DNA from 2 places in the Asticcacaulis sp. MM231 genome. Region 1 is predicted to be linked to the other one. Evidence: predicted binding sites of a transcription regulator. Region 1 holds the regulator's gene; the other holds the start of a gene.
What was found. The regulator HrcA, encoded in region 1, represses chaperone genes, less so after heat shock. The targets are predictions, from matches to a motif close to GTTAGCANTCNNNNNNNNNGANTGCTAAC.
Positions count from the first base shown of each region.

Region 2: the regulator HrcA is predicted to act here: its motif matches at 1,926-1,954, upstream of groES (co-chaperone GroES).

Region 1 is NZ_OZ075108.1:262,605-267,019, forward strand. It holds gene rph (ribonuclease PH) at 167-922, opposite strand; gene ABQ278_RS01245 (hypothetical protein) at 993-1,346, opposite strand; gene hrcA (heat-inducible transcriptional repressor HrcA) at 1,477-2,550, shown strand; gene grpE (nucleotide exchange factor GrpE) at 2,583-3,191, shown strand; gene ABQ278_RS01260 (hypothetical protein) at 3,408-3,923, shown strand; gene ABQ278_RS01265 (M28 family peptidase) at 3,997-4,415, shown strand, end outside.
Region 2 is NZ_OZ075108.1:3,285,628-3,290,042, reverse strand. It holds gene groL (chaperonin GroEL) at 1-1,449, opposite strand, end outside; gene groES (co-chaperone GroES) at 1,602-1,892, opposite strand; gene ABQ278_RS16065 (hypothetical protein) at 2,102-2,404, shown strand; gene ABQ278_RS16060 (endonuclease/exonuclease/phosphatase family protein) at 2,456-3,289, opposite strand; gene ABQ278_RS16055 (helix-turn-helix transcriptional regulator) at 3,289-3,522, opposite strand; gene ABQ278_RS16050 (hypothetical protein) at 3,522-4,010, opposite strand; gene ABQ278_RS16045 (DUF2975 domain-containing protein) at 4,020-4,415, opposite strand, start outside.

The DNA of each region.
Region 1 (4,415 bases):
TTGCACAGATTATCACAGATTAAGTAAAGGGCTTTATGGCTCCATTTACGCCTTGATACAGGCAAGACGCACCGGTTTTAAGACAGGCCGCTGACACTCATCATCTGTGTTAATCTGTGCAATCTGTGGATAGCCCTTAAGAATAGTCTGCCCTACATGGCCAAGGTTACTCTGCCGCCAAAGCCGCATTCTGAAGGTCGAACAGTTCTTTCGCACCCTTGATGCCGAGATCGTAGAGGCTGTTGAATTCAGTCCGCGAGAAGCCGCGCTTTTCGCCGGTGGCCTGGATCTCGACCGCGTCCAGATTGCCGGTGATGACGAAGTTGGCGTCGGTCTCGGCGTTTGAGTCTTCGTCATAATCGAGATCGAGCACCGGTGTGCCCTCGAAAATGCCGCAGGAAATGGCAGCGACCTGATCGATGATCGGCGACTTTTCAATGATCTTGTCGGCCACCAGCTTATTGCAGGCCATGGAAAGCGCTACCCAGGCGCCGGTGATCGAGGCGGTGCGGGTGCCGCCATCAGCCTGCAGCACGTCGCAATCAAGGGTGATCTGGCGTTCGCCCAGCGCCTTGAGGTCGATAATGGCGCGCATCGAGCGGCCGATCAGGCGCTGGATTTCCTGCGTGCGGCCGGATTGCTTGCCGCTAGCGGCTTCACGGCGCGAACGGGTGTGGGTGGAGCGCGGCAACATGCCGTATTCGGCCGTCACCCAGCCCTGGCCCTTGCCCTTGAGGAAGCCCGGCACGCCCTGTTCGAGCGAAGCGGTGACCAGCACCTTGGTGTGACCGAAGGTGACGAGGCACGAGCCCTCGGCATAGCGCGTTACGCCGGTTTCCAGCGTCACGACACGCATCTGGTCGGGCTGGCGGTTGGACGGACGGATGGTTTTCAGTGCCGACAAGGCATCGAAGTGGGACATGGTGGGGCCTCTTGAAAATGTGCCCCTGCCCTAACAGGTCGCGCCCGCGAGTGAAACCAAAAAAACTGACCTAACCGGGAAGGCGGCCCTGTTCCTGCTCCAGCGGCGTGCGGGTGTTGTAAACCGGCGCCTGTGTCTTGCATTTTTTATCTGCGCAGACAAAGCCGCGATGCTCATCGTCATGCTGCTTCGTATCGGCGATGCGCGTGGCGGGACGGATCAGGCCGGGCGTCGGATCGATGGCGGTCGTTTGACTGACATCCTGAAGCGGGGCGTAAGTCTCAGGATCGCGCGGTTTGTCCGGGGTTTGCAGCGCTTCGGCGACAGCCGGTGCGGCGGGCGCCCTATAGGTGTAGTCCTTGGCGCCGGCGGCGGTAGCCATTCCGGCCAGAATCAGAACGGACGCAATGGATAGAGCACGCATGACAGCCTCCCGATAAGCGATGTCTGACAGATTTCGCTGACTTTGTGGCGCAATTGTGGCCCGGCTTTTACCCCTTGGCGCTCAGGCTAAAGCTTTGCTACACTGACGGATGATGAAACTGCCTCCCCACATGACTGGCCTGCTCAATTCCGGCGCTTCCTTGAGCGAAATGGATCAGCGCGCGCGCGACATTTTCCGCCATGTGGTCGAGACCTATCTGGAGACCGGTGAGCCGGTCGGTTCGCGCACGGTGTCGCGCAATGGCGTGCATCTGTCGCCGGCCTCGATCCGCAACACCATGCAGGATCTGGCGCACCTGGGCCTGCTGTCGGCGCCGCATACCTCGTCCGGCCGGATGCCGACCCATCAGGGGCTGCGCCTGTTTGTCGATGGACTGCTGGAGATCGGCGATATCGGCGAAGATGCCAAACGCGATATCGAGGCCCGCCTGACCGGCAAGGGGCAAACCTTCGATCAGGCGCTGCACGCTGCCTCGAACCTGCTCTCCGGTCTGGCCGGTGGCGCCGGCGTGGTGATGACGCCGTCGTTTGAGGCGGGGGTCAAGCACGTCGAGTTTATATCCTTGAGCGCCGAACAGGCCCTGACCGTGCTGGTGTTCGACGACGGCCGGGTGGAAAACCGCCTGATGCCGTTGGCGCCGGGCATGACGCCGTCGGTACTGAGTGAGGCGTCGAACTATCTCAACACCCACCTCAAGGGTCGTACGCTTTCCGAGGCGCGCCTGGAGCTGAAATCCGAACTGGACAGCGAACGGCGCAAGCTCGATGAGGCGGCGGCCACCCTGATCGAGAACGGCCTGGCCATGTGGTCCGGCGGCGACAAGGAGAAGCGCGCCCTGATCGTAAGGGGCCGCGCCAATCTGGTGGAGCAGACCCAGAGCCTTGAAGATCTGGAGCGTGTGCGTTCGCTGTTCGAGGATCTGGAGCAGAAGGAAGAGCTGATCGACCTGCTCGATGATGTGAAGGATGCCCAAGGGGTGCGAATTTTCATCGGATCGGAGTCGAAACTGTTTTCTTTGTCGGGCTCGGCTGTTATTGCAGCCCCCTATATGGTGTCCCCGCAAAAGGGCGCGGCGAAAGTCATGGGTGCGATCGGTGTGATCGGGCCCGCCCGGTTGAATTACGCCCGCATCATCCCACTTGTGGACTACACCGCCCGAATTCTGGGTCGCCTGCTTGAGTAGGGGTGGCCCGATATGTTTAAGAGGACGACGAGATGAGTGACGAGATCGAAAACGACGGTAACGAACTTGAGCAGGACGCGACCGAACTGCTCAATGCCGAGCTGGAAAAGCTGACGGCCGAAAACGCCGCGCTCAAGGAACAGGCGCTGCGCTACGCTGCGGACGCCGAAAACACCAAGCGCCGCGCCGAACGCGAAGGCAATGACGCCCGCGCCTTCGCCATCCAGAAATTCGCCCAGGGCCTGCTCGGCGTGGCCGACGTGCTGCAACGCGCCTTGTCGTCGGTGCCTGCCGATGTCAGCGATCCGGCCTTCAAGAACTTCATCGCCGGCATCGACATGACCGAGAAGGAACTGGCCGGTGCGTTCGAGAAGAACGGTGTCAAGAAGATCGCGCCGATGAAGGGCGACAAGTTCGACCCCCATATGCATCAGGCGGTGATGGAACAGCCCTCGACCGACGTCGAAGGCGGTTGCGTCATCATGGTCATGCAGGCCGGCTACGAGTTGTTCGGCCGCGTGATCCGTCCGGCCATGGTGGCGGTGGCCGCCAAGTCGGCTGCGCAACCCGCGCCGGTCAAGAACGGCTATGACAGTGATGGTGCCGACGCCGGTGACCGCGTCGACACGCAAGCCGAGTAGGATTCTTTCCTTTCAGATGAAGCCTCCGCAGTTCTGCTGCGGGGGCTTTTTTTCTGCGCGACTCAAAGGTAAACGGCTTTGTTCCGAATCCACGAACGACACGGAAACGAATCAGCGACGAATCACTGACATCGCCCGGTTTCCATTTTGTTCACGGCTATATGTTGTGGCTTGACAATGACTTAACCATAGACTTCCCTGAGTTTAGGGGGAGAAATGTTGCCAATCTATCTAAAGTTTAAATTTGGTTTGTTTCTCCGCGCCTTTGGATTTGCGTCGGCGCTTTTTTTATTCTTCTTCGCCTGGATATTATGGCAAATGTCCGGCGTGCGAATTGAAGGGTGGTCGCTCTCCTTTCCTCAGCTTCCATCTATAATTTTCGGCCATCGATTGGACTTGTCCAAGCCTGGTCTGATGTATCGAAGAGTTGAGTACGTCGGTCTTGCCTTCATGTTTATCGGTTTTGCAGTTTGGAATTTCACCCTTGTTTTTCGTTCCGATATCCGCTGGACGATTACTGAAGAGCAAATCGAACGTCGAATAGGTGCCAGGCGCGATGTCTGGCTTATGTCCAGCGTGGTGGCAACCCAACTATACTGCAAGGTACAGTACTTGTGGGCCGCCAAATTGCAACTAAAGAGTGGCAAATGGCTTCGCTTGCCATGGATCGAAACTCAATCAGAAGCCGAAGCGGTTATTGACACCATAAAATCTCTTATCGCACGCAGATAGTCATGACCGGCTATCACCTTGACGTCCGCTATAACCAAACTTAACACTGTTGACGTCATTCAAAGGTCTATCCATGCTGAAACACCGTCTTGTCCTCGTCGCCAGCCTGTTGGCGTTTGTTGCCACTGGCGCATCGGCCGAAACGCCATGGACGGTGAAACAGGACTGGGTCAGCGCCCACGAAGCCTTTCTGGCCTCGGACGCCTTGCGCGGTCGCGGCAGCGCCACGCATGACGAGGCCGTAGCCGCCGCTTACGTGGCCGCGCAGTTCCAGAGCTATGGGCTGAAACCCGCACCTGGCATGGACGGCTATATCCAGACCGCCGGCGTCATCAAGCCGAAGATCAGCGGTCCGGTCAGCCTGAAAATCGGTGACGCCACGGCGAGCGACGGCTTTCGCCTGATCTATACTTCGGCCAAACCCGTCAGCGGCACGGTGGCGGTGGCCACCAGCGATGATCCGGCCAAGCTGCCGGTCGCCGATATCGTGCT
Region 2 (4,415 bases), 440 kb from region 1:
GGTCTGGGCGTTGAAGCCGAAGGTGGCGCTGTCATTGGCCAGGATGGCGTTGACAACCACCGAGCCTTCAACACCGGAGTTCTCGGCGATCTGGCGCAGCGGCGCTTGAATCGCGCGACGGATGATGTTGATGCCGGCGGTTTGATCCGCATTGGCGCCTTCGATGCCCTTGAGGGCCTTCGAGGCCTTCAGGAGCGCCGTGCCGCCGCCCGGAACGATGCCTTCTTCAACGGCTGCACGCGTGGCGTTCAGCGCGTCGTCGACGCGGTCCTTCTTTTCCTTGACTTCCACTTCGGTGGAGCCACCGACGCGGATAACGGCAACGCCACCGGCCAGCTTGGCCAGACGTTCTTGCAGCTTTTCCTTGTCGTAGTCGGAGGTGGTTTCTTCGATCTGCTTCTTGATCTGACCGATTCGGGCTTCGATATCGGACTTTTCGCCAACGCCATCAACGATGGTGGTGTTTTCCTTGGTGATGGTCACCTTCTTGGCGCGGCCGAGCTGGTCGAGCGAAACGGTTTCCAGCTTGATGCCGAGGTCTTCGGAGATCACTTCGCCCTTGGTCAGGACGGCGATGTCTTCCAGCATGGCCTTGCGGCGATCGCCGAAGCCAGGCGCCTTGACGGCGGCAACGCGCAGGCCGCCACGCAGGCGGTTGACGACGAGGGTGGCAAGCGCTTCGCCTTCCACGTCTTCAGCGATGATCAGCAGCGGACGGCCCGATTGCACAACGGCCTCTAAGATCGGCAGCATGGGCTGGAGCGACGAGATCTTCTTGTCGAACACCAGGATGTAAGGGTCTTCGAGAACCACTTCCATCTTGTCGGGGTTGGTGATGAAGTAAGGCGACAGGTAGCCGCGGTCGAACTGCATGCCTTCGACGACGTCGAGTTCGGTTTCGGCGGTCTTGGCTTCTTCAACCGTGATGACGCCTTCATTGCCGACCTTTTCCATGGCCTTGGCGATCATTTCGCCGACTTCGGCGTCGCCGTTGGCGGAGATGGTGCCGACCTGGGCGATTTCAGCGTTGGTGGTGACCTTCTTCGACGATGCCTTGATTTCGGCGACGACGATCTGGACGGCCTTGTCGATGCCGCGCTTCAGGTCCATCGGGTTCATGCCGGCGGCAACCGACTTGAGGCCTTCTTGCACGATGGCTTGCGCCAGCACAGTGGCGGTGGTGGTGCCGTCACCGGCCTTGTCGTTGGTCTTGGAGGCGACTTCGCGGATCATCTGCGCGCCCATGTTTTCGAACTTGTCTTCCAGTTCGATTTCCTTGGCGACGGAGACGCCGTCCTTGGTCGAGCGCGGGGCGCCGAAGGACTTGTCGAGCACGACGTTGCGGCCCTTGGGGCCGAGGGTCACTTTTACAGCGTTGGCGAGGATGTTCACGCCGCGCAGCATTTTTTCGCGCGCGTCGGAACCGAACAGAACTTGTTTGGCAGCCATGATATGTAGTCCTATCTTTTGGCGTTAATTGGAAAGGTTTTAGAGATGGGTGCTTGACCCGAAGCAACATACCCCACCACCACATCTAGCCGCTTCGCGGCGTCGTGCGGTCCCCCTCCCCGGCAAGCGGGGAGGTAAAGGTGGGGCGTCAATTACTTCGTGATGACGCCCAGAACGTCGGATTCCTTCAGGATCAACAGGTCTTCGCCGTCGATCTTGACTTCCGTGCCGCCCCACTTGCCGAACAGGATGCGGTCGCCGGCCTTGACGTCGAGAGCGACTTGCTCGCCCTTGTCATTGCGTGCACCGGGGCCGACCGAGACGACTTCGCCTTCTTGCGGCTTTTCCTTGGCGGTGTCGGGGATGATGATGCCACCCTTGGTCTTGGCTTCTTCTTCAACTCTCTTGACCAGAACGCGGTCGCCTAACGGGCGAAAGCTCATGGGATGTCTCCATTTCGTTAGATTGATTGCCTTGTTAGCAGTCTCACCGTGTGAGTGCCAACAGCGCTCTTGAAGTAGTGCCGGGGTGCTGCGGAGTCAAGGGCGGGCCCTCATGAAAAAATTACAATTCGGCGCGTAAACCACACGGATTCATCACCATATTGGTTATAGTATGCCTTAACACCCATGCACAATCTGAGGAGCTTCTGATGTTATCTTCCAAAGCCAAGGCTGCCGCCGACAAGGTCAAATCGTTCGACGAGGAGGACGTTGAGACCATCTCCGACATGATCCGTCATGAGGTCGAGCACGCCACCCACGTCCTGTCCGAACGCGCCAAGGAGGCCGAGGCCAAGCTGCGCGGTTTCGCCGATCACGCCAGCGACGACGTGAAGCGCTATAGTGGCCAGGCCAAGCACAAGATCGAGGAAAACCCGATCCCCTCGACTCTGATCGCGCTCGGCGTCGGCTTCGTGCTCGGCGCGCTGCTGATCCGCGGCGACCGTCGCTAGTCTTTCGATACAGAGATAGATGATGGGCGCTTCTGACCGGAGCAGGGGCGCCTATTTCTTTTTCAGTTCGACATCGGCGACGATGGGGAAGTGATCCGAGATCACCCGACCGCCAAAGCTGTCGGTCAGCACGGCGAAGCGCGTCACCTTGAGGGCGCGATCGACAAAGATATGGTCGATGGCGTCCCCGTCGGTCTGGCGAATATCGAAACCGTTGAAGGTGCCGGTGGGGCCAAAATCGATGGCAGCGCCTTTGCGGGCGTCCTTCAGGTTCAGGCCTGTGTCATCGCTCAGCAGCTTATAGGGGGCGCTGTCGGTGCCAGAGTTGAAATCCCCCATCACCATCACGCTCGCACCCGGCCAGCGCGGCAGGGCCTCGATCTGGCGGGCGCAGTTTTCCCGCGCCACAACGCCGATATGATCGAAATGGGCGTTGCGGATATCGAGCAGGCGGCCGCTTTTGCGCTCACGCAGGATCAGGCGCGTAAAGGTGCGCGGCAGGGCGGCATCGGCGTCCTTGCCAGGCACGTCCGGTGTTTTCGAGCACCACTGGGTCTGGGCCTTCACCAGGGTAAAGCGGGCGCTGTTGTAGAACAGGGTGGTGGTTTCTCCGTCCTTGCCGTCGTCGCGGCCGATGCCGTAATGGCCGTATGCCGGCAGGCGGCTGGCAAGGTCAGCCACGGCGGGTTGCGTCGCTTCCTGCACGCCGAAGACATCCGGCCCTGTAAAGGCAATTTGCCTGGCCAGCGGATCGCGGCGCTCGGCCCAGCGCGGATTATCGCCTTCGACATCAACGCGGATATTGTAGCTCATCAGCCGCACCGTTTCGGCGCCGGCGGAGGTGGCCAGCAGCAATGCCAGGCCGGTGGTTATGGCTATACGCATCAGTCTTCACCCGTATTGAGATCGTTATCGTCCGGATCATATTCCATAATATCGGCCGGCCGGCACTCTAAAATCAGGCAAATCTTCGAGAGTGTCTCGAAACGCATCCCTTTCACCTTACCGGTGCGCAAAAGGCTGAGCTGGGTTTCGGACAGGCCGATGCGCGCCGCCAGATCCTTGGCGCGCACCTTTCTTTTGGCCAGCATGACATCCAGTGTGACGCGAATGGGCATTAAACGATGTCATCCAGTTCAGAGCGAAGTTTTTTGGCCTTGGACGCAAGCACGCCGCCGTTGCGCGACATGGTGGCCAAGGCGAAGCCGATGATCATGAAGGGCAGGCCGGTGCCCGAATTGAACGGCAGGATTTCGGCGCCGACAAGCTGGCTCAGAATCGTCTCGAACCCCATGAACATGATGCCGCCGGCGGAAAGAAACAGGCCGGACAGGCCCAAGTGCCGCAAACCCTCCGGCGTGAAATTGCCGGTCAGCGGATCGCGTCCGGCCAGGGTGAAGACGTAGAGCTGATAGATGGCGATGGCGATGAGCAGGGGGGCTACGCCATAAACCAGCAGGATGGGTCTTGGCAGGAAAAGATCGAAAAGATTGGGATAGATGTCGGGCTTGGCGTCCAGAATTTCGTTCATCTTGAAGATCATGGTCGCGGCAAGATAGCCAAAGGCGATAAAGGCGGACGAGACGTGTTTCATAAAGCGTGTCATGATTGTCTCCTAAACGATCTGGTCGAGTTCCGATTTAAGGCTCTGGCCTTGCTGGGCCAGCAGATAAAGCGTGAAACCGATCAGGCCTATGGTCAGGCTCTCGATCTCAAAGTCATATTTCAGCCCTGTCAGGCGCTGAAAATCGGTCTCGATCAGTAGGTTCAGGGTGGGAGCGATGAAGATGGCCGCCGCAGCGCCCCAGATCAGGTTGCTCCCCACCTCTTTCAGCCCCTTGACCGTGGCCTCGCCGAAAGCATCACCCTTGTCCATGCGGGTAAAGACGTTCGAGGCCGCCCACAGCGCGCACAGGTAAAAGCCCGGCGCCATCAGGCCCACCCAGAAGGCCGGGATTATCGAGAATTTATAAGACGGGCTGTTCAACTCAAGCACCATGGCCGTGATGGT